Regions from separate parts of the Sporosarcina soli genome, predicted to be linked through region 1. Evidence: riboswitches for the same ligand, from Rfam matches in the RefSeq annotation. Region 1 holds a riboswitch; each other region holds the start of a gene.
What was found. Region 1 has a riboswitch for S-adenosylmethionine ahead of ACFPRA_RS20910 (methionine ABC transporter ATP-binding protein). Riboswitches for the same ligand answer to the same signal wherever they lie in the genome.
Positions count from the first base shown of each region.

Region 2: it holds a riboswitch for S-adenosylmethionine, as region 1 does, so the genes downstream of both, ACFPRA_RS23325 (bifunctional homocysteine S-methyltransferase/methylenetetrahydrofolate reductase) here and ACFPRA_RS20910 (methionine ABC transporter ATP-binding protein) in region 1, are expected to answer to the same signal.
Region 3: it holds a riboswitch for S-adenosylmethionine, as region 1 does, so the genes downstream of both, ACFPRA_RS12150 (NtaA/DmoA family FMN-dependent monooxygenase) here and ACFPRA_RS20910 (methionine ABC transporter ATP-binding protein) in region 1, are expected to answer to the same signal.
Region 4: it holds a riboswitch for S-adenosylmethionine, as region 1 does, so the genes downstream of both, ACFPRA_RS16615 (methionine ABC transporter ATP-binding protein) here and ACFPRA_RS20910 (methionine ABC transporter ATP-binding protein) in region 1, are expected to answer to the same signal.

Region 1 covers NZ_JBHSNO010000016.1:42,257-50,073, reverse strand. The annotation lists gene ACFPRA_RS20945 (3-hydroxyacyl-CoA dehydrogenase NAD-binding domain-containing protein) at 1-188, shown strand, start outside; gene ACFPRA_RS20940 (acetyl-CoA C-acetyltransferase) at 215-1,390, shown strand; gene ACFPRA_RS20935 (acyl-CoA dehydrogenase family protein) at 1,481-3,268, shown strand; gene ACFPRA_RS20930 (arsenate reductase family protein) at 3,364-3,723, shown strand; gene gcvH (glycine cleavage system protein GcvH) at 3,799-4,182, shown strand; gene ACFPRA_RS20920 (toprim domain-containing protein) at 4,240-4,707, shown strand; gene ACFPRA_RS20915 (thioredoxin family protein) at 4,819-5,118, shown strand; SAM riboswitch class I at 5,172-5,277, shown strand; gene ACFPRA_RS20910 (methionine ABC transporter ATP-binding protein) at 5,612-6,637, shown strand; gene ACFPRA_RS20905 (methionine ABC transporter permease) at 6,630-7,298, shown strand; gene ACFPRA_RS20900 (MetQ/NlpA family ABC transporter substrate-binding protein) at 7,371-7,817, shown strand, end outside.
Region 2 covers NZ_JBHSNO010000018.1:42,500-50,316, forward strand. The annotation lists gene metE (5-methyltetrahydropteroyltriglutamate--homocysteine S-methyltransferase) at 1-646, opposite strand, end outside; gene ACFPRA_RS23325 (bifunctional homocysteine S-methyltransferase/methylenetetrahydrofolate reductase) at 685-2,547, opposite strand; SAM riboswitch class I at 2,855-2,961, opposite strand; gene ACFPRA_RS23330 (hypothetical protein) at 3,177-3,374, shown strand; gene ACFPRA_RS23335 (LutC/YkgG family protein) at 3,545-4,264, opposite strand; gene ACFPRA_RS23340 (LutB/LldF family L-lactate oxidation iron-sulfur protein) at 4,261-5,691, opposite strand; gene ACFPRA_RS23345 ((Fe-S)-binding protein) at 6,001-6,750, opposite strand; gene ACFPRA_RS23350 (alpha/beta fold hydrolase) at 6,989-7,771, shown strand.
Region 3 covers NZ_JBHSNO010000005.1:1,695,813-1,703,629, forward strand. The annotation lists gene ACFPRA_RS12130 (2,3-butanediol dehydrogenase) at 1-658, opposite strand, end outside; gene ACFPRA_RS12135 (homoserine/threonine efflux transporter) at 808-1,437, opposite strand; gene ACFPRA_RS12140 (TrmB family transcriptional regulator) at 1,578-2,411, shown strand; gene ACFPRA_RS12145 (LLM class oxidoreductase) at 2,901-3,470, opposite strand; gene ACFPRA_RS12150 (NtaA/DmoA family FMN-dependent monooxygenase) at 3,448-4,263, opposite strand; SAM riboswitch class I at 4,365-4,469, opposite strand; gene ACFPRA_RS12155 (urea transporter) at 4,546-5,475, opposite strand; gene ACFPRA_RS12160 (DsbA family protein) at 5,736-6,650, opposite strand; gene ACFPRA_RS12165 (TetR/AcrR family transcriptional regulator) at 6,820-7,416, shown strand; gene ACFPRA_RS12170 (hypothetical protein) at 7,561-7,817, opposite strand, start outside.
Region 4 covers NZ_JBHSNO010000008.1:278,497-286,313, reverse strand. The annotation lists gene ACFPRA_RS16640 (nitroreductase family protein) at 1-167, shown strand, start outside; gene ACFPRA_RS16635 (DoxX family protein) at 339-740, shown strand; gene ACFPRA_RS16630 (uracil-DNA glycosylase) at 937-1,515, opposite strand; gene ACFPRA_RS16625 (hypothetical protein) at 1,691-2,020, shown strand; gene ACFPRA_RS16620 (pyridoxal phosphate-dependent aminotransferase) at 2,120-3,286, opposite strand; SAM riboswitch class I at 3,463-3,573, shown strand; gene ACFPRA_RS16615 (methionine ABC transporter ATP-binding protein) at 3,721-4,734, shown strand; gene ACFPRA_RS16610 (methionine ABC transporter permease) at 4,724-5,395, shown strand; gene ACFPRA_RS16605 (MetQ/NlpA family ABC transporter substrate-binding protein) at 5,413-6,225, shown strand; gene ACFPRA_RS16600 (hypothetical protein) at 6,301-7,308, opposite strand; gene pepF (oligoendopeptidase F) at 7,442-7,817, opposite strand, start outside.

The sequences.
Region 1 (7,817 bases):
ATGATTTGAAAATTGCCAAGAAATTGGCGTTCGTGTTGGCAGGCGGTAAAGTGCCGTATGGAACGCTCGTTGATGAACAATACATGCTTGACTTGGAACGTGAAGCCTTCTTAAGTCTGATTGCAGAATCGAAGTCTCAACAGCGGATGCAACACATGCTGTTAAAAGGAAAACCACTGCGTAACTGATCGGTAAAGCAAAAGGAGGAGTGGAGATGCGAGAAGCAGTACTTGTCGCCGGTGCACGGACGCCGGTTGGAAAAGCGGGGAAAGGCTCTTTGGTGAACGTCCGTCCTGATGATTTAGGCGCATTGACAATAAAAGAAACTTTGAAGCGAGCGGGCGGCTATGACGGTCCCATTGATGATCTGATCATCGGTTGTGCCATGCCTGAAGCGGAGCAGGGTATGAACGTTGCACGGAATATCGGTGCACTTGCCGGACTGCCGGACACGACACCGGCCATTACCATCAACCGATTCTGTTCATCGGGTTTGCAATCGATCGCCTATGCCGCCGAACGGATTATGATCGGGCATTCCCAAGCGATCCTTGCAGGGGGCGTCGAGTCGATGAGCATGGTGCCAATGATGGGCAATACAATCCGTCCGAACATTCATTTAGCGGAAACGGCACCTCAATATTACATGGGGATGGGGCATACCGCTGAACAAGTGGCGGTGAAATACGGTGTCGGCCGTGAGGACCAAGATGCTTTTGCTGTCCGTTCGCATGAGCGTGCGGGAGCGGCCATCGCAGCCGGGAAATTCAATGATGAAATCGTGCCCGTGGAAGTCGTCAAACGTTTTGTCGATGACAATGGAAAATATGATGAAAAGACATTCACATTCACCATGGACGAAGGGGTCCGTCACGGAACGAGTATGGAAGGGTTGGCAAAATTGCGACCGGCATTTTCGGTGACTGGTTCGGTGACGGCCGGCAATGCATCGCAAACATCTGATGGCGCAGGGACTGTTCTTGTGATGGATCGTGAAGTGGCAGAAGCGCAAGGCTTGAAACCGATTGCGAAATTCCGTGCATTTGCAGTAGGGGGCGTGCCGCCTGAAGTGATGGGTATCGGACCGATCGAAGCTGTGCCGAAAGCGTTGAAAATAGCGGGACTTTCCATCGACGATATCGATCTATGGGAATTGAATGAAGCATTCGCCTCCCAATCATTGCAAGTCATCCGCCATTTAGGTTTGGAGTTGGACAAAGTGAATGTCAATGGGGGAGCGATCGCGCTTGGGCATCCACTCGGTGCGACCGGCACGATTTTAACAATCCGCCTACTGAATGAATTGAAACGCCAAGGGAAACAATTTGGTGTCGTCACGATGTGCATCGGCGGCGGAATGGGCGCAGCCGGCGTATTTGAAATGCTATAAGGGGAAGGTATCCTCTAGCGTCACATCGTGTTCGAGGTCATTTCTTTATTTCAATAGAGTGAGTTATCGACAATATAAGGAGGAATTCCAATGACTGAATTGCAAACGGATGAACTGATCAAAGGCGGTGCCTTCTTAATCGAAGAGATTGCGGCAGATCGGGTTTTTACGCCCGAGGACTTTACCGATGAACATAAAATGATTGCGAAGACAACGGAAGACTATGTGAAAAACGAAGTGCTCCCGGTTCTAGACAAACTCGAAAACCATGAATTTGAGAACTCGTTAAGATTGCTTAAAACGGCTGGGGATCTAGGTCTTCTCGGTGCAGACGTACCTGAAGAATACGGCGGTCTTGGCCTTGACAAAATCTCATCTGCGTTGATTGGGGAAAAATTGTCCGTAGCCGGTGGTTTTTCGATTACACACGGCGGGCACGTAGGCATCGGCACATTACCGATCGTCCTGTTTGGCAATGAAGCACAAAAACAAAAGTATTTACCGAACTCCGTAGCCGGTAACAAAATATCTGCATACGCCTTGACGGAGCCGGGGTCCGGTTCAGACGCTTTAGGAGCAAAAACGACTGCGAAGTTGAATGCTGAAGGAACACATTACATCTTAAATGGAGAAAAACAGTGGATTACGAATGCCGGTTTTGCTGATGTCTTTATTGTCTATGCAAAAATTGATGGGGAGAAATTTACGGCTTTCATCGTTGAAAAAGCATTCCCGGGCGTCTCGGTCGGTGCGGAAGAGAAAAAAATGGGGATCAAGTCATCTTCTACACGAACGCTCATTTTACAGGATGCGCAAGTGCCGGTTGAGAACCTATTAGGCGATATCGGCCGGGGGCATATTATAGCGTTCAATATTTTAAATATCGGACGTTATAAATTGGGCGCCGGAACAATCGGCGGATCCAAACGTGCTCTTGAATTGGCCATCACTTATGCCAATCAGCGCCAGCAGTTTAAAACACCGATCTCCTCTTTTAATTTAACGAAAGAAAAATTGGCTACGATGGCAGCCAAATTGTATGCGACGGAAAGTTTGATATACCGAACGGTAGGCTATTTTGAGGAGCGGCAAAGCCGGTTGAGCGCTGCAGAGCAAAAAGATGGGAAAGCCGTCGCAGCGGCCATCGCTGAATATGCAATTGAATGTTCCATCAATAAAGTTGTCGGCTCCGAAGTGCTCGATTATATTGTTGATGAAGCTGTCCAATTACATGGCGGATATGGTTTCATGCAGGAATATGAGGTTGAGCGCATTTACCGGGATTCCCGGATTAATCGTATTTTTGAAGGAACGAATGAAATCAATCGCCTGATCATTCCCGGGACTTTTTTGAAAAAGGCGATGAAAGGTGAATTGCCACTTTTACAACAAGCGCAAGCATTACAAGCTGAACTGCTCACGATGATGCCGGAGGAAATTGACGAGGAAGCACTTGCACAAGAAAAAGTGCTTGTCAAAAATGCCAAGAAAATCGGATTGCTTGTAGCTGGAATCGCCGCACAGCGTTTTGGGACGAAACTTGAAGCGGAACAAGAAGTACTCGTCAATATCGCGGATATCGCCAATAACATTTTCGCAATGGAATCGGCTTTGTTACGTACAGAAAAAGCGATTACCCGCAACGGAGAAGAGAAAGAACAGCAAAAGATTTTATATACACAAATTTTTTGCCAAGAAGCATTTGAAGCGATTGAAAAAGATGCGAAAGAAACGCTACTTGCTGCAACAGAGGGCGACAATCTTCGCATGATGCTCTCTGCCTTGCGGAAATTGACACGTTCCACACCTTTTAATATCATCGCGAAAAAACGTGAAGCGTCTGTTAAGCTAATTGAAGCTGAGAAATATATTGTTTGAGAAATAAACGATTCATACAAACCTTTCCATCCGATGCCTTGAGGTCTTCGGATGGTTTTTCTGCTATAATGGCGAAAACGGAGGTGTTGAGCGAGATGAGCATTACATATTATGGCTATCCGAAATGTGGAACATGTCGAAAAGCGAAAAAATGGCTTGAAATGAATGAACTGGATTTTCAAGAGGTGAATATTGCAGAAAATCCACCGGCTGAAAAAGAATTAAAAGAAATGATTGCGGCGTCTTCACTGGACATTAAAAAATTTTTTAACGTCTCGGGTAAAAAATATCGGGAATTAAACTTGAAAGATCGCTTACCAAACATGACAGATGAAGAGAAGATTAGCTTGTTGGCATCGGACGGTATGTTGATCAAAAGACCGATTGTATTCGGACATGGCAAGGTGACTGTCGGTTTCAAAGAAGAGGAATTCGACACCGTTTGGGCAAATTGATTCCTATCTTGTCATCGGTCATGAAATATGCCAAAATTGAAGGGCATGAAACTATTTATTTGGAGGGGTTAAGGTATGAGTACACCAAAGGACCTACGCTATTCTGAAGAGCATGAATGGGTAAAAGAAGAAAGCGGAAACTACCGCATCGGTATTACACATTTCGCACAATCTGAACTTGGGGATATCGTTTTTGTCGAACTACCGCAAGTTGGCGATGAAGTGAAAGTGAATGAGCCGTTCGGAAGTGTTGAATCCGTTAAAACTGTATCTGAGCTTTACGCGCCAATCAGCGGTAAAGTGCTTGAGGTGAACGAAGAGCTTGAGGACAACCCTGAGTTTGTCAACGAATCACCTTATGAAAATGCATGGATGATCGTTGTTGAACCAACGGATGCGGCAGAATTAGATACGTTAATGTCTGCTGAAGAGTATGACAAAATGACAGTCGGAGAATAAGGTGAACTCGCTTCAGCAGTTGTAATATGACTTGCTGAATGAAGTTAAAATCTTCGGATGTCACAGATTTTCCGGAAAGATTTATCGAATAAATCCGAAAAATCTTTCGATGGAAACGCCGGTGTGATTATGCCGGCGTTTTTGTCTATCGATTCTTCAGGCAGTGCGCAAAGGAGTGGCTTTGTGGTGGATGAAAAAGTGATCATCGTGGAGGGCGGGGCGGATCGGAAACGGCTTGTCAGAATCCTAGCCGAACCCGTTACAATCATTTGTACGAACGGGACGATCAGTCCTTATCGTCTCGAAGAGTTGCTTGCTCCATTTGAGGAACAGGAATTATTTGTCTTTGTGGATGCGGATGAAGATGGGGAAAAGATACGTGTTTTATTTAAAAGGGAATATCCAGATGCCATTCATTTGTATACGGAAAAGACTTATCGGGAAGTAGAGACGACCCCCGACAAAGTACTCGCTTCCATATTGCTTGGCGCTGAATTCAAAATCCGCCCTGAATTTTTAACTTGATTCGGCAAAATACCCTTTCAATTAGATGGTGAAGATGCATGTCATGCAGTCGAGATTCAATAGGACCGCTTGCTGAAGTGGAATTGATGATAAAGGATGATTTATAAAAAAATGGAAAAATGGACGCGCGAACAATGGAAACAGGCATTGAAAGAATTACCCGAAGCCGTATATTATTTGTATACACCGATGTGTGGAACTTGTGCCGTTGCATCCAAAATGTTGGATGTCATTGCCGCTATGAAGCCAGATTTACATATGGGGAAAGCAGATTTGAACTACGTGCAGGAAGTGGCGGTTGAGTATGAAATTGAAAGCGTCCCTTGTCTGCTGATCCAAAAGGAAGGCGAAATACAGCATAAGATCTACGCATTTCATTCTGTTCCGTACCTCCTTGAAAAATTGAGTTGACAGAGCTTGTCGAACATGATACTATTCGTCTGAACATATAGTTGAATAAGTTGCTCTTATTAAGAGAGGTGGAGGGACAGTGCCCTATGAAGCCCGGCAACCGTCATGAAAGTGAAATGGTGCCAAATCACGCAAAGCAATCGCTTTGACAGATGAGAGATCGGATGAACGTTTGTGACAACTAACGTAATACCTTTCTGCTCGTCTGCAGGAAGGTTTTTTTATCTTCTTTGAGCAGAAGATTTCCATCTCTATGAGATGGCGAGATGAATGCGGTTTTATTTTCCTGCTCAGCGGGTGTTCAAACGCCTGCTGAACGAAGATAAAGCCTCCGGCGAATGTCACAGATTTTGAAGGGAGTTAATTGAGCTGTGCTCAATTCAAAATCTGGTCACAATTACGCCGAGGCGTAATTGATTATTATTGTCTAGCTGTAGTGGGGAGAGCATCTAATGTAGGCCACTTCTGCTTTTCAAGTGTTGAGGTGAAAGAAATGATCCGTTTAACGGATATTGATAAACAATATGGTGTAGGAGCAAATAGCATATCTGCGGTTGATGGTGTAACGCTTGAAATTGCGGATGGCGAAATTTTTGGCATTATCGGTTATAGCGGGGCGGGGAAAAGTACGTTGATTCGCCTGCTGAACGGTCTTGAAAAGCCAACTTCCGGTCGAGTGGAAATTGGCGAACTTGAGATTTCCGCGATTAAAGGCAAGGACCTGAGAGAAGCCCGACAAAAAGTGAGCATGATTTTCCAACATTTCAACTTATTATGGTCCCGAACTGTGAAGGATAACATTGCTTTCCCACTTGAAATCGCAGGCGTTCGAAAAGCGCAACGGGAACGGAAAGTCGCTGAACTGATTGAATTGGTCGGCCTAAGTGGCCGTGAACATGCCTATCCATCCGAATTGTCAGGTGGGCAGAAGCAACGTGTCGGCATTGCACGGGCGCTCGCGAACGATCCGGAAGTTCTTCTCTGTGATGAAGCGACGTCAGCGCTTGATCCCGAAACGACGGATTCCATTTTGGAGTTGCTGACGGGAATCAATGAGCGGCTCGGTTTGACGATTGTGTTGATCACACACGAAATGCATGTCATCCGCAAAATCTGCCATCGTGTCGCGGTCATGGAAGCGGGAAAAGTTGTAGAACTTGGTAATGTACTTGATGTGTTCCAAGCTCCCCAAGCCCCGATTACGAAGCGATTCGTTTCCCAAGTGACAGAATCGGCAGAGGCGAAACAGGCAATCGAACATATTAAAGAAGAGCTTCCCACCGGAACGCTCGTCAAACTTGTCTTTGTCGGTGATCGGACGGAACAGCCAGTTTTGGCAAGCTTGATCCGGAAGTTCAATGTAGATGTGAACATCGTGCAAGGAAATATATCCCATACCCGTGGTGGAGCATACGGTACACTTATCCTCCAGCTCGTAGGAGGGGCAGCACTCATTGACGAAGCGATTCAATACCTCCATGAACAAGATGTCCAGACGGAGGTGATCGGCAATGATTGAAAACCTATTTCCGAATGTGGATTGGGAAGTCATGTGGGAAGCAACTATCGAAACGATTTACATGACCGCTATCTCAACATTTTTTACTTTTATCATCGGCATTGCGCTAGGGGTAGTGTTGTTCCTGGCAAGTCCGGGTCAAATATGGGCCAATAAGGTGATCTATACAATCACGGGGGCATTCGTCAATATCTTCCGGTCGATTCCATTTATCATTTTAATCATCTTGCTCATACCTTTTACGAAACTGTTGGTCGGTACAATCCGGGGACCGGAAGGGGCTCTGCCAGCACTCATTATCGGAGCGGCTCCGTTTTATGGGCGGATGGTATTGATTGCGCTGCAGGAGATTGATAAAGGCGTAATCGAAGCAGCCAAGTCGATGGGAGCAAAAACGAGAACCATTATTTTTAAAGTGCTGTTGCCTGAATCGATGCCGGCACTCATTTCAGGCATTACGGTGACAGCCATCGCGCTTGTCGGCTATACAGCAATGGCGGGTATTATCGGAGCGGGCGGACTCGGTACGCTTGCATATATGGAAGGATTCCAACGCAGCCGGGAAGATGTGACGCAAGTGTCGACCATCCTCATTTTGGTCATCGTTTTCATCATTCAGGCCATCGGTGATTTAGCAGTGAAGAAGTTGGACAAGCGTTAAAGTTGAAAGTAGGTTACACCAGGCGTTTTGCCTGCTAACTATAGAAATGACATAGAAAAGGGGAGTTCTACGATGAAGAAAATCTTATCAGGATTATTATTGGCCGTGCTTTTGCTTGCACTGGCAGCATGTGGAACAAAAAATGACACAAATGAAAATAGCACAAGTGGTAGCAATGGTGAAGAGGCTACTGGTGGAGAATTAACAAAGCTAGTTGTCGGTGCTTCCAACACGCCGCATGCGATCATTCTTGAAAAAGCGGCACCATTGTTGAAAGAAAAAGGCATTGAACTAGATATCCAAAAATACCAAGACTATATCTTGCCGAACCAAGACCTTGAAAGCAAAGATCTTGACGCAAACTATTTCCAACATATCCCATACCTTGATTTGCAAATCAAAGATCATGGTTATAAATTTGTCAATGCAGGCGGCATCCACATTGAGCCGATCGGTATTTATTCGAAAGAATACAAATCACTTGATGAACTTCCGGACGGTGCTACTGTGCTGATCAGT
Region 2 (7,817 bases), on a different contig from region 1:
CCGCCGACAACTCCTTCGTCAAAATCGGCTCATCAATTTGCACATATTGTGCCCCCGCCTCTGCAAGTTCTTGCAAAACTTGAACATATAATGGTGTAAATTCTTGCAATAAAGAAGCAAAATTTTCATTTCCATAGGATTTGGCCAATTTAATATACGTAACAGGCCCTAACAATACCGGTTTGCCATCGATGCCTAGTTTCTCTTTCGCCTCTTTATAGAAAGCGAGTGGGCGATTCTCCACCAATTGCGGCGTGATGCCTTCAAGTTCCGGTACGATGTAGTGATAATTCGTGTTGAACCATTTCGTCATTTCAGATGCGACTGCATCTTTCGTTCCACGAGCGATGGCAAAATAAGTTTCCAAAGACACTTTTCCACCTGTATAGCCAAAACGCTTTGGAACGACACCAAACATAATCGATGTATCCAATACGTGATCATATAGGGAGAAATCTCCTACGGGCACTAAGTCGATGCCTAATTTCCGCTGTTTTGCCAAGCTATCTAAACGGAGTTCTTCTGTCGTTGCGAGCAGCTCAGCCTCCGAAATATCACCATTCCAAAAACGCTCCAACGCTCTTTTCCATTCACGTTTCCCACCAATTCTTGGATAACCAATCGTCGAACTTTGTACATTTACCATGTAAATAATCCCCTTTGTCTACTTAGTATTTTTTCATTTCATCCATGTACAGCACTTTCTGTTCGAATCACCCCCTTTACTGCGGGCACTTTTTCCTTGATATACTTCGTTAATGCAACCGTCATATCGTAACGCATGAAAGGCGTGATCAAGTAAATACCGTGGAAATGCTCCAGCGCCACATCGATCAGCTCTTTCGCAATCGCCAACCCTTCGATCGTAGACTGTTCCCGATTACCGGCGGTGGCCGCCATTCTTGCACGAACCTGATCTGTCAATTTGATGCCCGGCACTTCATTATGCAAAAATTCGGCATTTTGAGGTGAGGTTAGGGGCATAATTCCGATATACATTGGTGCTCCTATATGTTTAGTCGCCTTATACACCTCTTCAATTCTTTCAGGGCTAAAAATCGGCTGGGTAATGAAATAATCAGCTCCTGACGCCAGTTTCTTCTCCAATCTCGGAATAGCCCTTTCCAGATGACGGATATTCGGATTAAAAGCGGACGCCACCGTAAAAGAAGTTTTCTCTCTCAACGACTTCCCGGACAATGAAATGCCTTCGTTAAACTGCTTGATCAGTTGAATCAATTCAAACGAGGTAACATCGAAAACAGAAGTCGCTCCCGGAAAATCGCCCACTTTTGTCGGGTCTCCTGTAATGGCCAACAATTCAGTGATGCCCAATGTATGAAGCCCCATCAAATGCGATTGCAAACCGATCAGATTCCGGTCCCGGCAAGCGATATGGACAAGCGGAGTGACCCCAGTCTTTTGCTGAACGAGCGAAGCCATGGACGTATTGCAAATCCGTGGCGATGCCAATGAATTATCTGCCAATGTAATGGCATCGACCCCTGCATCTTGCAAGGCATGTGCCCCTTCGAAGAACTTTTGCGTATCCAAATGTTTCGGTGCATCCAATTCAACGATTATCGAGTGCCTTTCCCTTACCGTCTCCAACAGCGACGGGGCTTGTGGACCTTTTACTTTGGATGCTGTCACTTTAGGCTTTTTCACTTTGATGACCTTTTCACGGATCGGGTCCCGATTGATCAACCCTTTTGTCAGTGCTTGGATATGCTCAGGTGTCGTTCCGCAACAACCGCCGATCAGATGGACCCCTTGTTCCCGAAAACTGGCCGCATAATTTTCAAAATAGGCCGGTTCATTTTCGTAAAACAATTTGCCATCCCGGTATTCAGGGAAGCTGGCGTTGGGATAGACCGCCAATAAGGCACGCTTTGGAAGCGGCACAGTTTCCAATGATTTCAACATATGGTAAGGCCCCAAATGACAGTTGATACCAACCAGATCCGCTCCCAAATCTTCCAACTGCTGCAAAGCATCCTCCAGCTCTATTCCATTTTGCAAAATACCGGCCTCATGCATGGAGACGTTTGTTACGATTGGAATATCCGTCGCTTCCCGAGCGATTTTCAAGACGGTCTTCAATTCCTCGAAATCATAATACGTTTCCAGTAGAAGACCATCCACCTCCTCTAAGAGCAAGCAATACAGTTGCTCCCGGAAACTACGTTTAATTTCCTCTTCCGTTCCGATTGTCGTTTGAGTTCCGTGGATGCCACCAATCGTGCCAAGGATGTATGTCCCCTTCCGAGCGGCTCTCTTGGCAATTTGGAACGCGGCCTGATTGATTTTCTTTACATGGTCTTCCAAACCATATCTGGCCAGTTTGATATAATTCGCTCCATACGTATTGGTTTGAATCACATCCGCCCCCGCCTCGATATAGGCCTCATGAATATGTTGCACTTGTTCAGGTTGCGTCAAGTTCAACTCCTCAAAACAGCGGTCCACGCCCGTCGTATAGAGCAATGTCCCCATCGCTCCATCTCCTATCAAAACACGGTCCTTCAACGTATCTAATAAACTCAACGGCTTCACATTCCCCTCTCCCACTTTGGTTTTTACTTTCATATAAATCAATCACGTCTCAGCGTAATTGCTCCGGATTTTGAATTGTGAATCGAACAGCGAAGGGTTCGATTTGCCGTATTTCTACGTTCTTTGCAGAAATTAAGGCACTAGCCATCGCCACAATTGACTCCTTTCAAAATCCGTGACATCCACCGGAGGCTTGATTTGAATCAGCAGGGAGTCCAAACTCCCTGCTGATTCAAATCAAAAAAGAATCCGCCCCTCTATACATAAAGGAGCAGACTCTTCATATGAACAAGTCTTTTCCTCATCTATCAAGTCGTTTAAAGGACTTGCTGGAATTAGCACCGTACCAAAATGGTGGTTGCTGAGGCGTCATCGGGCCAGTCCCTAAACCTCTCTAGATAAGAAAAACTATTTAGTTTTATTTGCTTATTTCGTTATTAACGATAATATACGCTAATCAGAAAAAATGCAACCTTTTTTCAAAAAGATCTTTGATTTTCCGAAAATAAATTAGCAACTAACACTCTAAACACATGAAAATAGACCAAGCAAAAACAAGGTAGTGTGCATAGTATAAAGTAAATTGTTCTTCCAATTCTTTTAGAACGGAGGTGATGAATTTGAAAGCTTCCTATGGTATTTGGATCGGCTGGTTAGCCATTATTTTTGCTGTCGTCGGATTTTTTTACGCCCCGTTTTGGCTGGGAGGCATCGCGCTCGTCTTAGGTATTATTGGTCTCTTCTCCCCACAAAAAGGTTTAGCATGGACCGCGGTTATCCTTGCTATAATCGCCTTACTCATACCGATGGTTCCTTAGCCAACCGAACAGTGCAGAGTTCGGTTTGTATAATTACCGCGCCCTCTGCGGAAATTATACATTAATTCCAAGAAAAACTTATATAGATAAAGGTATTTCAATTTGTATAAAAAACCGTGGACGGAATACTCCATACACGGTTTTTTGAGTTCTATGAATCTAGATTCTGCTTATAAATCTTCCACAACTATATACGTCATATTCATCGGTCCATGAACGCCGACGACAAGAATCATTTCAATATCGGCCGAATTGCTTGGCCCCGTTATAAAGTTGATGCAGGAAGCCAAGTATTCGCCGTTAGCCGTTTTTTCCCGAATGATTCGCGCTGCTTGGGTCATGCGTGGAACGATCGTACTTTTTGGAATGATGATGATCGATTTCAACGGTAAAAAACTGACGGTTCTCCCTTTGTCTTTACTGCTGAATAGAACCGCTGTGCCCGATTCCGCTAATGTGATGTCACTGATGGTGATTCCAACATTCGCCCGCTCGACAAGCTCAATATTTTCTTTCCCTTTAGCGGTTTCCCATTCATGAACGGGGATTTGTTCAGCTGGTAACGTATCCTTCAGTAGCGGAGTGAGCCCAAATTGTTCAAAACGGGCATCCTTCCAGGTAACAACAGGGCCTCCTCCATAGGCTACAATCGTTTGATGCAAGTCGGACGCTAGTTGTTCTTTGGTTGTCACAACAAAATCCGTATTGATCACTTGGCATTGTTTTGCCAACACGTCTACTAACTCATCGGGACTAGCCCCTTGTAAAACTTTGTCCTGAGGTTGGTGACGCCACTTTGGTCTGATAATATCGGTCGCGACTTTCTCTCTGCCAAGCTGTTTGGCTATTTTAGTGAGAAAGGCTTCCCTCCCTTGAATGTTCCCAGTCAAGATTCATCGTCTCCTTTCGAACGTTCCTTGTACCAATCACGGAACCGTTCTTTGTGAGGTGCTGGGAATTCCCGGATTTCGGTCCATGCTTTTAACGGTCCGACACCTTTGGTAATTTTATCGCCAACTGTGAATGGATTCATAGCCGCAGGTGCGATTTTGGACCCCATTTTATAGAGCGCGGGAGATGCTGCGCCCAACCCGAACGCCTTCATCGCCAGCTTTTCCGAAATCGGTGCTTTTCCTTCTTTTTCAACAATCACTTGTCGGTGTTTATGCAACAGTTCGTGAAGGGGAATCTTCACCGGACAAACTTCCGTACACGCCCCGCATAATGTGGAAGCATAAGGGAGTTCCTTATAGTCATCGTATCCTCCAAGTAAAGGTGACAAAATGGCGCCGACTGGCCCCGAGTAAATGGAGCCATATGAATGTCCGCCGACATGCCGATAAACCGGGCAAACATTGACACAAGCTGCGCAGCGGATGCATTGCAAAATCGATTGGAATTCACCGCCCAATATGTCCGACCGTCCATTGTCCACAATGACAAGATGAAATTCTTCAGGGCCGTCGACAGCCCCTTCCTCTTTCGGACCCGTTAGCACCGTCACATAGCTCGGCAATTTTTGACCGACAGCGCTTCTCGCTAGCATGCCGACCAACACTTCCAGCTCTTCAAATGTAGGGACAAGCCTCTCCATGCCCATCACGGTAATTTGTGTTTTAGGTAGCGCTGTTGACAGATCAGCATTGCCTTCATTGGTCACTAAACAGATGGAACCCGTTTCAGCGACCGCAAAGTTACAGCCTGTAATGCCCACATCTGCGGTCAAATAGTCATCTCGCAGCATTTTGCGTGCATGCTTGGTCAGTTCTTCTGGTTTCTCTGAACCGGTATACCCCAATTTCCGAGCGAATACCTCTCTTACTTGTTCTTTATTTTTATGTAATGCCGGCGCCACAATATGGGAGGGCAGATCATGATCATCGACTTGCAATATATACTCGCCAAGATCCGTCTCAATGACCTCACAGCCCATCCGTTCTAAATTGGCGTTTAAGTCAATTTCTTCGGTTACCATCGATTTGGATTTAACAACTTTTTTAGCCTCTTTTTCCTTCATGACGCCCATAATATAGTTGTTCGCCTCTTCGGCAGTCGATGCGAAAAAGACATGTCCGCCCCGCTTCGCCACATTCTCGCTCAATTGGTGCAAATAAAAATCCAAATTCTCCAGTACATGCTGACGGATCTCTTCACCTAAAGAACGCCACTCCTCCCAGTTGCCAAGCTCCTCTGCCGCAAGTTGCCGCCTGACCTCCAGCCTATCCTGCGCACCCGAAACAGCGCCTCTCATAAATGTATTCTGAAGCCCCGCATCTACACGATTCTTAAAATCTTCCGTCCCGACTTTCATCGGCATATTAGCTCACCCCACTCTTTTAAATCAATCACGCCTCGGCCTAATTGTGTCTAGATTTTGAATCGAGCTTGAGGCCTACAGGATGTAGGTCATGCAGTCGTTGCAAATCGAACAGCAAAGGGTTCGATTTGCCGTATTTCTGCGATCTTTGCAGAAAGTAAGGCACTTTTCTTTTAGGAAGTCGCGCACTTAGACTGCCCTCTTTAACTCCTTTCAAAATCTATGACATCCGCCGGAGGCTTTATCTTCGTTCAGCAGGCGTTTGAACACCCGCTGTACAGGAAAACAAAACCACATTCAACTTGACACCTATAGAGATGGGAGTCTTCTGCTGAATGAAGATAAGCGGTTGTTTAACACTTCCGCAATATGCAACACTTTCACCGGAGTCCCAACGCGCTCCATTCTCCCCCCGATATTCATCAAACAGCCGGCATCCGCGCCGATTAAATAATCCGCTACCGTCTCTTCGGCATGCTGGACTTTCTCATCGACCATCTGTTCAGAAATTTGTGCCATTTTCACTGAAAATGTTCCCCCAAAACCGCAGCATTGATGCTTATTCGGCAGTTCAACATATTCAAGGCCGACAACATTTTTCAACAGTTTCATAGGAGCCTCTTGGACGCCAAGCAACCGCGTCATATGACAGGACGTATGATAAGTCACTTTCCCTTCAAAATGCGCACCCACATCTTCCACTTTCAATACATTGACGATGAACTCCGTCAATTCATAGGTTTTCTCGGCAAGCGCCCGCGCTTTCGGCTCCCAAACTGGATCCCCTTTAAAAACGTTTTGATATTCATGGAACATATATGCACATGAACCGGATGGCGAAACAACATATTCCGCATGTTCAAACGTTTGGATCATCTTTTTCATTGCTTCTTTGGACTCTTTTACATACCCCGAATTATAAGCAGGCTGCCCACAGCATACTTGTGATTCAGGAAAATCAATTGTGCATCCTAGATGTTCCAATAATTCCACCGTAGCCTTTCCCGCACTCGTTTGAAACATATCAACCAAACACGTCGCAAAAAGTGTCACTTTCATTCCATTCACTCCTTTTCCATAGGATGCATTGCAAACACTGTACATTCCTTCTAGTCTCAATTGAATTAATAAAAATACTTGTATGAATTTACTGTAACACCTCCACAAACAACTCTCAATAGTAGTTCTATTGCTTATAGACTATTTACTTCATCACAATAACTAGGCATTCACCTACGACCTCACTTTTGAATATCTTAACTGCAGATAAGCTATCAAACAATACGGAGGGATCATTATGGGCTATTTTATCACCGTGGAGTCTGGGGTTAATATCTATGTCGAAGATATTAACCCGTCCAGCAACAAGACTATCCTGTTCATACATGGTTGGCCATTGAATCATAAACAGTTTGAATATCAGTTCGATGTCCTTCCCGCAATGGGCTATCGATGTATCGGCATCGATTGGAGAGGGTTTGGCCGATCCGACAAACCGATGAGCGGCTATAACTATGACAGATTGGCCGATGATCTCCGGGTTATTATCGATGCACTCCAGTTAAGCAACGTCACACTCGTTGGACATTCGACGGGAGGGGCAATCACCATCCGATATATGGCCCGTTATCACGGCTATGGAGTAGGTAAGCTAGTTCTCGTCGATGCTGCAGCACCCGTAGGTTTTACAGCGGAAACTGCAAATCGCTTTCTCAACGAAGCAGCGAATGACCGCCCTAAAATGATGCAAAATGTAACAGACAGTTTTTTCTTCCAATATATCACTGAACCTTTCTCCCAGTGGTTCTTCCAATTGGGATTACAGGCAGCGGGTTGGTCTACCGCTGCTATCGTCGTCACCTTGAGGGATGAAGAGCTCTATCAAGACTTACCGAAAATCGGGGTACCGACTTTAATCATTCACGGGGTGCATGACAAAGTCATCCCTTTTGCTCAAGCCGAGGAGGTTCATCAAGCGATAAAAAATTCGCAGCTTGTCCCTTTCCGATATAGCGGACACGGTCCTTTCTGGGAAGAACGTGACAAATTCAATAAGCTCTTGGCACGATTTATCGGATAAGAGGAGTAAGAAGAGACAGGTACCTATGCAAACGCGAATGTTTGTA
Region 3 (7,817 bases), on a different contig from region 1:
CAGAGTTAATCACATGCGTCGCACCTAATTCTTTCGCTTTCTCCAATCGATTATCAGACAGATCTAATACAATTATTTTACTTGCGCCAGATGCTTTAGCCGCAATAATCGTTAATAATCCGATAGGTCCCGCACCAAAGACTGCAACCGTATCACCTAATTCGACGCCACTGTCTTTTACAGCTTGTACAGCTACGGCCATTGGTTCTACTAATGCACCATCCTGCAATGTTAAATTATCAGCTAAACGATGAATATTGGTTTCAGGAACGTTCGCATACTTCGCAAATCCACCATTTCCATGTAACCCAATGAAGTTAAATCCATCAAAGCGATCCACTTCTTCATGTTTCTTTCTATATGTTAGTGTAGGGTTGACAACAACTCGGTCCCCTACTTTAAAATTTGTAACCTTTGAACCTACTTCTTCAACAACACCAGCAAATTCATGCCCCATTGTAAGTGGTGCAACTTCGCCAGTCAAATCCGCTTTCGCATCTACTGGTACGAAGACCGGTCCTTCCTCATATTCATGCAAGTCACTTCCGCAAATACCTGCCCATGCGACTCTCACTTTCACTTCATCTTCTCGTAGCGCCCGTAATTCGACATCTTCTACTCTAATATCTTTTAGACCATGCCATACTGCAGCTTTCATTGGTAATTACCTCCTGATGTAAGTGATTTACTGAAACTAAAGTAATACTTTCGATACAAGATAAATATATCACTATATTGATTTATTTCCAAATTAACTGCCTTAGAATAGAAAAAACCGTTCAATGATCTGAACGGCGAAGATTAAAGTTAAATTCCTGTTTTCACACCGAAGCCTATTAAAACCAAGCCCGTTGATTTTTGGAATATCTTTTGGAATTTGGGGTTGTTCAACCACTTTTTAGCGTAATCAATGAGCGTGACAAGAAATAGAAACCACACTACAGCGAGTGCAGTTAGGATGAAGGCTAATAGGATCAATTGCTGTTTTACATTTCCATCCAAATTGATAAATTGCGGCATGATTGTGATATAAACCAAAACAGTCTTAGGATTCAGAATATTATTCAGTAACGCTTGCATAAAAGAACTTTTATTATGCCGGTTGGAATACGTCGTCGGCGAATTGGCCTGGGATTGAATTTCCTTTAAAGAAAACACGCTTTTCGTAAAGAAACTTTTTATTCCTAAATAGATTAGGTAGGCGGCTCCCAAATACTTAATGATGCTGAAAAGAACGACCGACTTTGCGATGACAACAGATAAGCCAAGGATCGCAATCAATGTCCAGAACGATAGCCCCATTGCCATGCCAAGAACAGTATAACGCCCAGCTTTTGGACCATAGCTCAGTGTATTTTTGACAAGCAACATCGTGTCTGCCCCAGGTATAATCACCATCATTGCAGCTATGGAGATATATGTAAGTAAGTTTTCCACGATGAAATCTCTCCCCCTTCTTTAGTGACTACACAAGTAACTACTGATGTAAATATAGCAGATGTCTTTGGATTAAATCAATACGTTTTGATAAAATACTAGTTACAAAGGTAGCGACTAATTTTATATAGGAGAGCTGTATGAAAGAAAACATTTTAGAAACATTAAAGAACCTGAATTTCACCGAATATGAAGCGAAAGCCTATCTGACTCTATTGGAAGAATCGCCTTTAACCGGCTATGCTGTCGCTAAAAATTCTGGCGTACCACGCTCAAGAATCTATGAAGTGCTGGACGGCCTTGTCATGCGCGGCGATATTCTCGTTAGTCACGGGAATACGCCGCAGTATACACCTGTCCCCGCAAAAGAGCTCATTAAAAACCGTCGACTGAAAGCAGAAGAGAACTTTGAACTGGCAGAAAAATCTTTAGCGGAATTTGAAAACTCTGCAAGTGACCGGGAGAATATTTGGAATATCACAGGTCGTCATGAAATACTTGATAAAGTAAAAACATGTATAGCAGCGGCGAAAAAAAGAATTCTCTTAGAAATTTGGAAAGAGGAATACGAAGAGTTGGAGCCTGAACTAAGACAGGCAGCAAACAGAGGAGTTCAGGTAATCATTATTGCTTACGGGGAAATCGTTTCTGATTTTGCTACTGTTTACTTGCACTATATGGGTCATGAAATTACAGAAGAGTATGGTGGACAATGGCTTGTCTTTAGCGGAGATGATTCAGAAGTGGTAGCAGGTATTGTTTCGCTAGGTAAGGATAGCCGTGCGGCATGGACCATGCATGTAGGTTTGGTCATGCCCATTACAGAAGTCGTGATTCATGATTTGTACCTCATGGAAATTATGGAGAAACATAGAGAGCTTTTGGAAGAAAGCTTTGGTGAAAACCTTATCCATTTACGTCGTAAATTTTCAATCCATCCAGATTTTAAAAAGCATTATGTGAAAGAAATTTAACTTGATTCAGCAGAAGTCCCCCACTTCTATAAGTGGCGGGATGAATGCCAAAATTCATTTCAAACAGAGGGAGTTCAAACTCCCTGTAGCTGACGCTTCGCTTTCAGTACAAAAAGATTTGCTGATTAGAGGAACTCAGGCTAAGATCGCCGCGTCCTGAATGAAAGTGCCTTAATTTCTGCAAAAAAACGCAGAAATACGGCAAATCAAACCCTTCGCTGTTTGATTGGCAACGCCTGAGTGGCCAACATCCTGTTGGCCCAAGCCTCCGGCGGATGTCACAGATTTTGAAAGGAGTTAATTGAGCTTTGCTCAATTCAAAATCTGGACGCAATCACGCCGAGGCGTGATTGATTAGATTTTCCGCAATGACAGCGGCTATGAAGAAATAACCTCCCTACGCGATCCAGCAAGAAAGCAGGGAGGTTATTTTTCTGTAACGCCATTTCTCATCCACAGCCGATCAACCGCACTTCATATTGATATCCATTATTGTGTAACTAGTTCCCTAACGACTTGTTTTCGCACTTGTTTAGCAGGATGATTTTCTCTTAGTTGGTCATGGCCAAATAAGTTATTCCGGAAAGTCCCCTCTTCGTATGCTGTTCGCACTAACCCCCGCTCTTGTAATACCGGAACAACCAGCTCAACGAAGTCTTCGAAGGAGCCTGGTGTAATGGAATAAACAATATTAAATCCATCAATATCGGCAATGTTCATCCATTCCTCTAATGTGTCCGCTATTTGTTCAGGGTCCCCGACAATCAGTTCACCGAGACCGCCAAGTGCAACTTTTTCAGCGATTTCATTCACAGTCATGCCCGCAAAGCCTTGTAAGATTGATCGCATTGCGTCATTCTCAATATACTCCACCTTTTGATTCGGATCCAACTCCGCCATATCGATTCCTGTCCAGCCACTCACTAGCGCAAGTGCCCCTTCGTGATCGATATATCGCTTATAATCTTCAAGCTTTGCTTGCGCTTCTTCCAACGTCGGCGCGACAATCGGGGTAACGGTCGTCAACACTTTAACATCATCTGCCGGACTTGACAACATCTTCCCTAAACGTTGCAACGATATTTTTCGTTTTCTCTAAAGATGGGGACGATACAAAAATAAGTTCAGCATGATCGGCTGCAAACGCCCGGCCCCTAGAGGATGCTCCAGCTTGAAAGATAACCGGTGTCCGCTGTGGTGATGGTTCACATATATGGTTTCCTGGAACTTGATAGTACTTGCCGTCATGGTTAATGTCATGAACTTTAGAAGGGTCTGTATAAATTCCTTTCTCTTTATCAATGACAACCGCATCATCTTCCCAACTTGCTTCCCATAGCTTATAGACAACTTCCATGTATTCATCAGCCCGCTCGTAACGCTCATCATGTGGGGTTTGAGTGTCGAGACCAATGTTTTTTGCTGCACTATTTAAATAAGATGTCACGACATTCCAACCAATTCTTCCCTTCGTCAAATGGTCTAATGTTGACATTTTTCGAGCAAATGTATACGGATGATCATGTGTAGTGGAGGCAGTTAATCCGAACCCAAGAGATTTGGTTACAGATGCCATGATTGGAACAATAAAAGCTGGATCATTGGCCGGCACTTGCATACCAGACCTGATTGCTGGATCTCTTGAACCTTTGTATACATCGTAAACGCCTAATACATCCGCGATAAATACAGCGTCAAAGTGCCCTTTTTCCAAAACTTTCGCAAGATGTGTCCAATATTCAATGTCCTTATAGCCAGGTGTCTGATCATCTGGATGCCTCCATAACGCATGCGACTGAAACGCCGCGCAACTCATTTCAAAGGCATTTAAATACATTCTTTTTTTAGTCATGACTGTTCCTCCTATTTTTGTGATTCTTTGATTTTTAGAAAACTTCAATAGTAAAAGCCCCCTTTTCGACAGAAAAGAGGGCTAGGTAAATATAGCTTTGTCTCTTATCTTCCAAAGGTTTCCCCTTGCTGGAATTAGCACCTTCCTGCGACGCAGAGGTTGCTGAAGCTTCAACGGGCCAGTCCCTTAGCTTCTCTTGATAAGTTTATGTATTTGTATGAACAATCATAATATACTAATTTTAAATCGTCAACAAATGAAAAAGTATTTCAATGAGTCGAATTACAACTTAGGCAGTACTTTCCTTGCGCTAAGAAATATCCATGTGCTTAATACAAAGGGCAGTGTTAATGGTGGAAGACCAAAAGGTAGAAGCCATGTATGAAGACTCGCTGCGATTGGAACGGTCAAACAAGCAGCAAGTATTCCCGAGACATAAGAAAGTCGCCTTTTGCTCGTATTAAATACGACTGCCACTGCCATGGCAGTTAAAATCCCATTGTAGCCGTACAAGCCTACAAATATTAATGAACGTTCTGCTCCTAGTATCAAAGCTGTTAATAAAGCTGCTGCATTCCCTAAAAAAGCATAAAGACCAAGTCGCCAACCGGCCCAAAAAACAGCAACAAAAAGTAAAATCCCGGATATTGTATAATCAAGGAAAAATACTTGTCCAATTCCGGTAAAGATGCCTTCTTTCAAATTAAACGGCCCTGTAATATCCAATTTCCATTGCCATAAGCTTTGAGGAACGAGTGCATTACTCGTATGTACTGCACTTAACCGATAAGAAACGAGCAAAGTAAACAAAGTTAATCCAACAAAAGGGAATGTTAGAACCGGTATGCCCGTATTTTTCATCACATGCATCAATGCGGCAGTCACGATGGCAGCAAGAAAGGCGCCGACCAGACTGAGGATCCAATGGTAGGGACCCGTTAGAAACAAGTAAAGGGCCATACCTGTAAGCACAGAATTAAAACCAAATAGCCCTTGATCAACAAGCTCTTCATCAGCCCCGCCTAATTTGCCTAGCAATGTACCAATCATCGCTGACAGCAGAGCAATGACGCCTAAAGAAAAGGAAGATATCATAATGGCGAGTAGAATGATAGCCCCGGTAACGGCATTTTCTATCAAAATGGCTTGTGAAATCCCTTTTAATGATACTGTTATAAAATGAAACCGATTGACGAATGAATTCTTTTTCAAAGTATGCTCCCCCGATCGTCATATCGTTTCGCAGTAGATTGAATGGCAAGTGACATCTCTGAATAACTATTCCCATAAATCAATATTAACTGAAGTCTAAAAGAGAATCTAGTCACAGAGTAGATGCAAGATGATTCGTATTAGAAGAAAAAACGTAAACAAGTAAACATACAGCGAAATAAGAATCAAAAAAGTAAAGCTAATATGCAACTTTAGGGAATAAAAAAGTATAAGGCACTCGGACCGAGTGCCTTGTACTTTTATTGTTTAGTCGTTGTAAAATAGTATTCCCCTAGAATTTCTTTCGCTTGATAATTCTCTGGTGAAAGTTCTTTTTCAATAAAAGCGTGTACGTCTGATTGCTCCACATCGTACATGACTTCAATTTCTTTGGAAAATAGCAGTTTTTCTTTTTCAAGCAAGCTGGAAAGCGACGGCTGTTGTTTTGGTTGGAGTTCTTCTATATTTAGCACTTGTTTTAATCCGTCAACATAATTTTCAAACGGACGTCCTCCAACAATTTTCACGCCTTTATTTTCTTCATTCATCATAATAATCGTGGGGAAACCTCTGGCACCTAAGTTTCTTGTCAAAACAAAATCTTCATTCAATAATTGTTGTCCGATTGGCTGTTCAGCTTCATTGACAATAGCTTCCCCGTCAAGACCGAGTTTATCGACAACTTCAATCATCACCGCTGGATCTGATATATTTTGATTGAATGCGAAAAGTTCTTCTCTGGCACGGCGCAAGTAGTCAAATGCTGCAGCATCGCCATGATTTTTTTGAATGACTTTAAATACACGCGAGGCTGGATAAGAAGATTGAACCGGATTATCAATCATTAGACTACCATCAATCGGCATTCTTGAATGTTCTCCCACTTCTCTCCAATGACCCGCAACGTCAGCTGGTTTATAAATACCGTTTGCAGGATCGATTGGTCCATCATGCCATTTTTCCAGCAAACCTCCCATAACTGTGTGAAAGTCAAAATAATGGCCATATTGCTCGACAAAACGGCGGAGTGTCGGTTCAATGGCCCAGCAATGGGAACAAATAGGATCCGTCACATAATATAGATTCACCTTTTTTTTTGGTTGGTTAAAATCAATAAGCCCCATTTCCTCTTCGCCAGCCACTCCGCAAATACCCGTTTCTAAATCACAAATCATATTCAGATTTTTTTTCAATGTATTTTCCCTCATCTCTTTTAGAAATTAATTATTCGCTTATAATTGAATTTTATAACATAATGAAAAGCATCAATACCAATAGTTCATTGAAAATGTCGTTTATCCAACACATTGAGGAAATTGTTGAAAAAGTAGGAGGGAGATTGACATGACTCACCCAAAGACGGATCCCCGCATTCAACGTACACGCAAGTTAATCATGGATTCTTTTATGGAACTTTCCGGTAAAAAGGAATTTAAGGAGATTACCGTTAAGGATATTACAACAGATGCTATGATTAATCGCGCCACTTTCTATTATCATTTTGAAGATATATACGATTTACTGGAAAAGGTGTTATCGGAAGTCTTGTTAGTGAATTTGGATTTTAATGATTATCAAAATAACGAACTGAATGAAGAAGCGTTGGTTAACATTTTCAAAGCGATCACAAATTTTCAAAAATCCTTATCCAATCGTTGTCATAGAGGATACGAAGATACCATTGCCCGTATCATTCGGGAACAGCTCGAAATCATTTTTTATAAAATGTTGTTATTCCAAAATAAAACCGAAGAAGATGAAGCGCTAAAAATTACTGCTGTTGTATTAAGCTGGGGAATTTACGGAGCTTCTGTAGAATGGAGAAGAAGTAGTAAAGAGATGCTACCAGAGGAATTTATCAAATTGGCGATTCCTTCTATACTTTCTGGGATCGGCTTTGGGTATGCTGGCGAAAAAATATTAAGCGAAGAAAACTTATGATGTCCTCATGAAGATAAAATGGAGAGGGTAACCCACGCCTCGCTATCAGCTAAATAATCAGGTTGACTACACTTAGTAATAAAAAAGATTGGTGGATAGAGAAAGCAGATTGATTCCTGCTACTCTATCCGTTCAATATAATATCTAGTTCTCATGGGAGTCATTTACTAACTTCTCTTGCTCTTCCTCAACAGAAACTTTCCCATTTATTTCGTTCGAAGATTCTTTCGCATTTCTAATTTGGTTGTTCATCTCGCTGTCGATGCTTCGCATACGCCCGGCAAGTTCGTCAATTTTCTTTGCCTTACTTTCTACAAATGTCCCGCGTTCTTGGTCATATGCCATTTCTGTTTTGAGTCGACGATGCGCATTTTCGATTGGTACTTTCACCTGTTTTAACG
Region 4 (7,817 bases), on a different contig from region 1:
CGTCTTTACAACATTATAATCCGGTAATTGATGATGAAGTGAAAAAAGAATGGAATATCCCTGCTAATTGGAAACTGATTGCACAAATGCCATTTGGTAATCCAATAGTTCAAGCAGGAGAAAAAGAATTCCAGCCACTGGAAGATCGAGTAAGATTCCATAAGTAATCTAACGTTTTATAAAGATGAAAGTGTGTGTCTAGTTCCTGGGGAAATAACGGTATGATCTCCGAGGTATCTAAATTTTTTTTGGGTGAATACCTTGAATTGGCGATGTATTAATTCAAGGTAAATGATTAAATAACTTAATTTGATAGTGAAAACAGGAGGAAATATTTGATGTCGAACAAAAATGAAGTTGGAAAATTGCTACTACGTATTGTACTGGGGCTTGTCTTTTTGGCAAACGGATTTACTAAGTTTCAAGGTGGTATAGAAAATACAGCAGGTTGGTTTGAAAGCATAGGGATTCCAGGCTATCTTGCTTATGCAGTAGGTACGATTGAATTAGTAGGGGGGATTGCTATTATCCTCGGTTTAGGGACACGGATTGTATCTTTGCTATTCGGTATTATCATGGTTGGTGCAATCTTTACAGTGAATTTGCCGGCTGGTTTTCTAAATGGCTATGTTTTCGATTTGGTATTATTAGTCCTTGCGGTGCACATTGTCTTAAACGGCAGTAAATTATATTCTCTTGATCAACTGATCGTTAAAGGAAAAGAAGCTAGGAATTCCTAAACTTTAATGTCTTGCCGTCGAGAGACAGGAAATTAATTACGTTAAATAATAAAAAGAGACAATCAAATCAGTTTTGATTGCCCGGACTGTAGTTAATACTGGTAAAACAGATTTGTCTACAGTCTCTTCTGTGTTGGTATCGGTGATAACTGGATAATTAAGAAGATGTGATATTTTGTTTTTGAAACAGCGCTTGTCAGGGATTCAAACGATGGTAACGCTCGGCAACAAATGCCAAGTCTTGCACAAATAATGAGCGCAAGTTCGGACGGCGTCTTATAGCGAGTGGATGGTACGCGACTGCTGTCGGATAGCCTTGGACGTCATGCCAACTACCGCGCAATGATTTTACTTCGGCTTCGGGATCTTGGAAAAAAGATTGAACCGCCACATTACCTAAACAAAGAATGAGAGATGGCTTTTTTTCTTGTAGCTGTTGTTCTAAATGCTGCATACAAATTTGACGAGTCTGGACTTTATCGTAACCGCGTACAGGTTTTCTTTTTAGAATAAACGTAATGTATAAGTCATCCATCTGCAAACCAGCATTATTCGCTGCTTGTTGGAAAGTTTGGCGCGTTCCGCAAACAAAAGGATTCCCTTCGAGATCCTCACGGGCGCCAGGATTATCTAAAAGAACGAGAACACGGGCTTCCGGATTTCCTTCTCCCCATACCATACGTGTCCCGTGTTGATATAAACCGCAATCCTCGCAATTTTTAAGCTGTTCAGGTGTCGGTTCTTCAGGTAATGCAATTGGGCAAAATTCGGTCATGGTTTCCAACTCCTAATCGAACTTCATCCCATAAGTTTACCTAATACATAAAGTTTTTATTCGGAAGGATTTCATTCTACTAAGCAAGCAAGTGCCCTAAACGATCCTCATGTACATATACTAGCGTATAAGCTAAGAATAATCATTCAACCACATGGTTAGAGGAGCGATGGCTTTGTGGCAAAATAACCAGTTTTTTAACGATGATGAGAAACCAAATAATGATATACCTCTGAATAGGGGAGCAAAAATATCTCTTTGGGGTTCGGCGATATCGACATTGGGGGATGCGCTGCAAACGCTTGGTGGGGCAATTTCGATTGAGGAAGACCGGATTTCAGATGCTCAGCAACAACAGGCGATGGATAAATTGCAAAGTCAGATAGATGAGCTGAAAAAACAACAATCGCAAAATTCCACAGATAGTTCCGACGTTGAAAAGCTTGGAAAACTGTTGGAGAGACTGATTGAGCGATTGGAAAAAATCGATGAACAGAAAAAGTGAAGTGCAGACTTGTCACTTGTTTCCTAATCTTCAACTTGGCGAAACTGTCGTATATCAAAACGATCCCAACGCCTTTTCTTGTTGGGATCGTTTTGATGTTTATGAAAAAAGGTTCAACTTTTCAATTCTTCTTACGGCTTCTCTTAAGCGTTCCTCATCATCCAGTAGACCAACTCGGACATAGCCTTCGCCGTATTTACCAAAACCGTTGCCAGGGGCTACCGCGACATCTGCTTCATCCAGTAATAATTGGGTGAACGATGCACTCGTATAACCTGCTGGGACTGGTAACCAAGCGAAGAACGAAGCGGCGGGTGCTTGGACATCCCAACCGATGCGTCTGCATTCGTCAATAAAGACATTGCGCCGACCTTCATATAGAGCAATGAGTTCGCGTACATTTTCCTGATCACCAGAGAGGGCTGTAATGGCAGCACGTTGAACAGCCGGGAATTGATTGATGAATAAATGATCTTGCAATAAATTTATCGCTTCAATGATACCTGCATTTCCGATCGCGAAACCGACGCGCCAACCTGCCATATTATACGTTTTGGACAATGTATACATTTCTATCCCGACTTCTTTTGCCCCTTCTGCTTGCAAGAAACTGACCGGCTTTTTGCCGTCAAATCCGATGCCGCCATAAGCGAAGTCATGCATAATGGCAATGTCATGTTCTTTGGCGAGCGAGACTGTCTCTTCGAAGAATGGAAGTGTTGCTGTTGCACTCGTTGGATTGTTTGGGTAGTTCAAGTACATTAATTTAGCTTGCTTTTTTTGTTCAGCTGACAAGCTGTCATAGTCTGGAAGGAAATTATTATTGGCAAGTAACGGGAACATTTCATGACGAATATTGGCCAAGCTGACGCCGGATAAGTAATCGGGATAACCCGGGTCAGGAAGCAAGAGCAATTCGCCTTCATTCATAATGGCAAGCGGCAATTCAACCAATCCTGTTTTCGTGCCGTATAGGATGGCGACTTCCGTATCCGGATCGATATCCACGGCATACTCACGTTTATAAAAATCTGCAACAGCACGCTTCAATTCAACTGTTCCACCAAATGGTGCGTAACCGTGTGTTGCCGGATCCTCGACGGCCGCTTGTAAAGCTTCGACAATATGAGGCGGAGTCGGTTGATCGGGGTTCCCCCGTCCTAGATTGATGACGTCCCGACCTTCAGCGAGCGCTGATTCCACATTTTTGACGAGTGTGGAGAAGAAGTGGGGAGGTAAGCTTTTTAAGCGATTCGATATGGTCATGGAAAAACCTCTTTTCAATTCATAATGGAATATAGATCTTGTAATGAAGTAAGTATACTAGGTTCAAAGTCGAAATGACAACATTCATAGAATTCTTACTGAAATGAAAATCATGTTGACTTTTGCGATTGTACAAACTATTATATGATGTATACTCAAATTCAACTTCATATTGTAACTTATCAAGAGCGACCGAGGGATAGGCCCGATGACGTCCAGCAACCCCTTGTATCATACAAGGAAGGTGCCAACTCCTACAGGGTGATTTTCATTCTGAAAGATAAGCTGAAACAATTTTTCGGTGCTTCTTTCATTGATGAAAGGGGCGCCTTTTATTTTATTGAGGTCAGACAGGAAAATATATGATTTTCAAAAATATGAGTGTCTAGACTCCGGACGCTTTTCTATAGAAAGTATAGAAAGAGGAGAAATTTATGATTCAAATTCAAAAAGTGTCGAAAGTCTATCAAACAAAAGATCGGCTTGTAAAAGGGGTTGACAATGTATCCCTTGAAATTGGAAAAGGTGGAATTTTTGGTATAGTTGGTTATTCCGGGGCGGGGAAAAGTTCTTTGCTTCGTTGTTTGAACCTATTGGAGAAACCGACAGAAGGTACAATTCTTATAGATGGCATCAATTTGACGGAGTTAAAAGGGAAACAGTTGCGTCAGGCTAGATTGAAAATAGGAATGATTTTTCAACATTTTTATTTAATCAGTCAAAAGACTGTATATGAGAATATCGCCTTCGCTTTGCGGGCTGCCAAAACGCCTAAGCAACAAATCGATGATCGGGTGACTGAACTGCTTGAAATGGTCGGATTGTCGGAGAAGCGCAACGTTTATCCGGGTCAATTGAGCGGTGGTCAAAAGCAACGGGTCGCTATTGCGCGTGCCCTTGCGAACAATCCGAGTGTTTTGCTCTGTGATGAAGCGACGTCCGCATTGGATCCGAAAACGACATTGTCCATCTTACGGTTACTGAAGAAAATTAATCGGGAATTGGCTATTACAATCGTTTTAATCACCCATGAAATGCATGTGGTGAAAGAGATTTGCGACCGTATGGCCATTATGCAGGATGGAAAAGTGATCGAGGAAGGGCAAGTGTATGATATCTTTTCGAATCCGGTGGCAGAGTTGACGAAAGAGTTCATTAGCAGTGTTGTATCTTTTGAAGTTCCGGACACGATTTTGGCGCAATGTACAGGAACCATAGTGAAATTATTGTTTAAAGGAAATGTGGCTGGAGAAAGCGTCATATCAGAAACCATTCAGCAGTTTGATGTCCACGGGAATTTCTTGCACGGTTCGATTGAATACATTCAAGAGATGCCGCTAGGAACATTTTTAATGGAATTGCAAGGGCGGGAACCGGATATCGAGCGTGCCATTTCCTATATGTCCACCCGCCATGTCCATGTGGAGGTGATCAATAATGGGGATTGAGGTTCAACGGATCGTCGAATTATTGCCGGATATGACGAAAGCATTTGGCGAGACACTTTATATGGTAGGAATTTCGTTACTTGTTGCACTCATCATTGGGCTTCCGCTAGGCATTTTGTTGTTTGTGACCGATAAAGGATTGTTTCTTGAAAATACAGTTATCAAATCGGTTATCGGTTTTATCGTCAATATGGTGAGATCCATTCCGTTTATCATTTTACTTGTTTTACTGATTCCTTTAGCGACTCTATTAGTAGGTACAGCATATGGACCGACAGCTGCCAGTGTATCCTTATCGGCAGCGGCCATTCCTTTTTTTGCAAGGATCGTTGAGACGTCGTTTCGGGAAATCGATAAAGGCGTAATTGAAGCGGCGATTTCAATCGGTGCCAGTCCGTGGATGATTATCAGGGATGTTTTATTGCCAGAAGGGAAATCGAGTATTATTCAAGGTTTGACGTTAACGGCAATCAGCTTGGTTGCTTATGCTGCAATGGCGGGAGTTGTTGGCGGTGGAGGAATCGGGGATTTAGCCATCCGATTTGGGTACTATCGCTACGACAAGACGATTATGGTTGTGACAGTTATCATTTTGATTGTGCTCGTGCAACTTATTCAATTTGCGGGCGATCGACTTTCAAAAGCAGTCGATAAGAGATAAGAAGGGGAGAATGACAGATGAAGAAATTATTATTGACAGTACTGATCCTTGTACTTGGTGCGGCTTTAGCTGCATGTGGCGGCAAAGAAAAGGCCGGTGACGATAAAACATTGACGTTTGGAGCAACAGCAGGTCCATATAGCGATATGCTGAAAAAGGCGATCATTCCGGGTCTTGAAGATAAAGGTTACAAAGTGACAGTGACGGAGTTCGGTGATTATATACAGCCAAATAATGCATTAAATGACGGGAATGTCGATGCGAATCTCTTTCAACATACTGTTTACTTGGAAAACTTTGCAAAAGAAAATAACATGGAATTATCGAGCTTGATCGTTGTCCCGACCGCACCGCTAGGAATTTATTCGAAAAAATTTGAGTCGATTGACGATATTGCAGACGGATCAACAGTCACGATTCCTAATGATCCGGTCAACGCGGCGAGAGCGTTAATCGTGTTGGAGGCTAACGGTCTAGTCGAAATCGATCCAAACGTTGAGCCATTGAAGGCATCTGAGAAAGATATCGTGAAAAACCCGAAAAATTTAGTGGTGACACCGATTGAGGCTGCACAACTTCCCCGCTCTGTTGAAAGTGCAGACGTGGCGGCAGTACCGGGTAACTTTGCGCTCGCGGCAAGCATGAATTTAACGGATGCGCTTGTTTTGGAAGATATGCCGGACCAATTCCGTAATGTGGTTGCTGTAAAAACGGAAAACAAGGACGAGCAGTTTGCAAAAGACATCATTGAAGTGATTGAATCGGAGCAATTTGAAAAAGTGATCGACTCGGATTTCCAAGGGTTTGGAAAACCGGCTTGGATGCAATAAGTAGCCAAACAACCAGTCGATTGAATATGAATAGCCAAAAAGCCATCTAAACGGATGGCTTTTCTTTATTTCAACCTATTCATCGGAATAGTCGCCGCGCAGTTGTCTTTTATTTTTTTCAATCAATTGTTCGAAATAGGAGGTTGGCTTTTCCGAGGTTTGCTTCGGTATAGGGTCATCTGGAATACTTTGCGGATTTAATTCTGTACGGTCCTTAGTTAAGTCTAGTGAATATTGCTTTATGTCGACATCAACCATAATTTGTGTCTTTTCATTAGGAGGATCTTCTTGGAATAGATCTTCATGGTCAGTTGGTTCGGTAATTTCAAGCGGTTGTTCGACATTTGAAGTGGCGAAACTTTCTTCAGTCTCATCGATTATGGTTTCTAACCTGGTAAACCATTGCTGAAGGCTGCTGTAGTGAACTTGATATTCGGGTGAATCTTTTCTTATCCGCATGTTCGGCGAATGATAAAATCGGATTAGATACCTCGGATTTACGTTGTTGTTCACAATAATTTCAAGGTCCATTGAACTGATTTTATCGATAGGAGGACCAGATGCATTTTTCGATTCTACTTTTTCCTCACTTACTTTATTGAGCAAGTAGTGGGTGAAATGGGTATCCCTCTGAACGATAGCTGTCTGATGATGATCCTCTGTGAACTTCACGGCTAGAATATCGGAGTAATTGTAGGATTTGATAGTATAGGGCATTCCAACATATGCTTTTGTGACGTTTTGTACTTTATCTGAATCGGCTGCCCAGAAGTACACTTTTCCATGCTGGTCATCGATAGCGATTTTGGTCAATAAATCATAAGAGGTAAAGGATTTTAGTTTATGGAAATCGTCCACATCAGGCTGGAAGGTCTGAAGGAAATCCAGCTGTTTTAATTTGCGTTTTTCTTCAATCCGGATACCTAATGCGATGAAGATAATGGCTATTACGAAGGAAACTACAATGGAAATGACTCCGAGTGAGATAGAGCTTTGGAACAAAAAATAGCATAATAGCACAATACCGGTAATCGGTGTAAGACAACCGAGACCGGCCAATAGATTTGAAAGTTTAGATGGCATGAAACGGACCTCCACTGGCACAATACATTTTTAGCGATTTATATCTATACGGGACATCATCAAATAAGTTTCAAAATGCAATAAGAATGAAGCATTTCCCTAGTGATCAAGTGGGAAATGCTTCGTTTTTTAGTTATTCATTCACTTTTGCCGCTTCAATTTCCTCTGTTAACGCAACGAGTTCGTCAATTAATTCTCCGATATAGGCAATAGTGTCACGCAAAGGTTGCTCTGTTGTAAGATCGACACCTGCCATTTTGGCCAGTTCGACCGGAGATTTTGTACCACCCGCTTTCAAGACGTCCAGCCATTGATCGACTGCAGGTTGTCCTTCCTCTAAAATGCGCTTGGATACTTGTGTAGAAATGGTCAAACCAGCACTGTAAGTGTATGGATACAAGCCCATATAATAGTGTGGCTGGCGCATCCATGTCAATTCAGCTCCGTCGATTATGTCAACATCTTCACCCCAGAATTCTTCCAGGACTCCGCGCTTAAGATTATTCAAT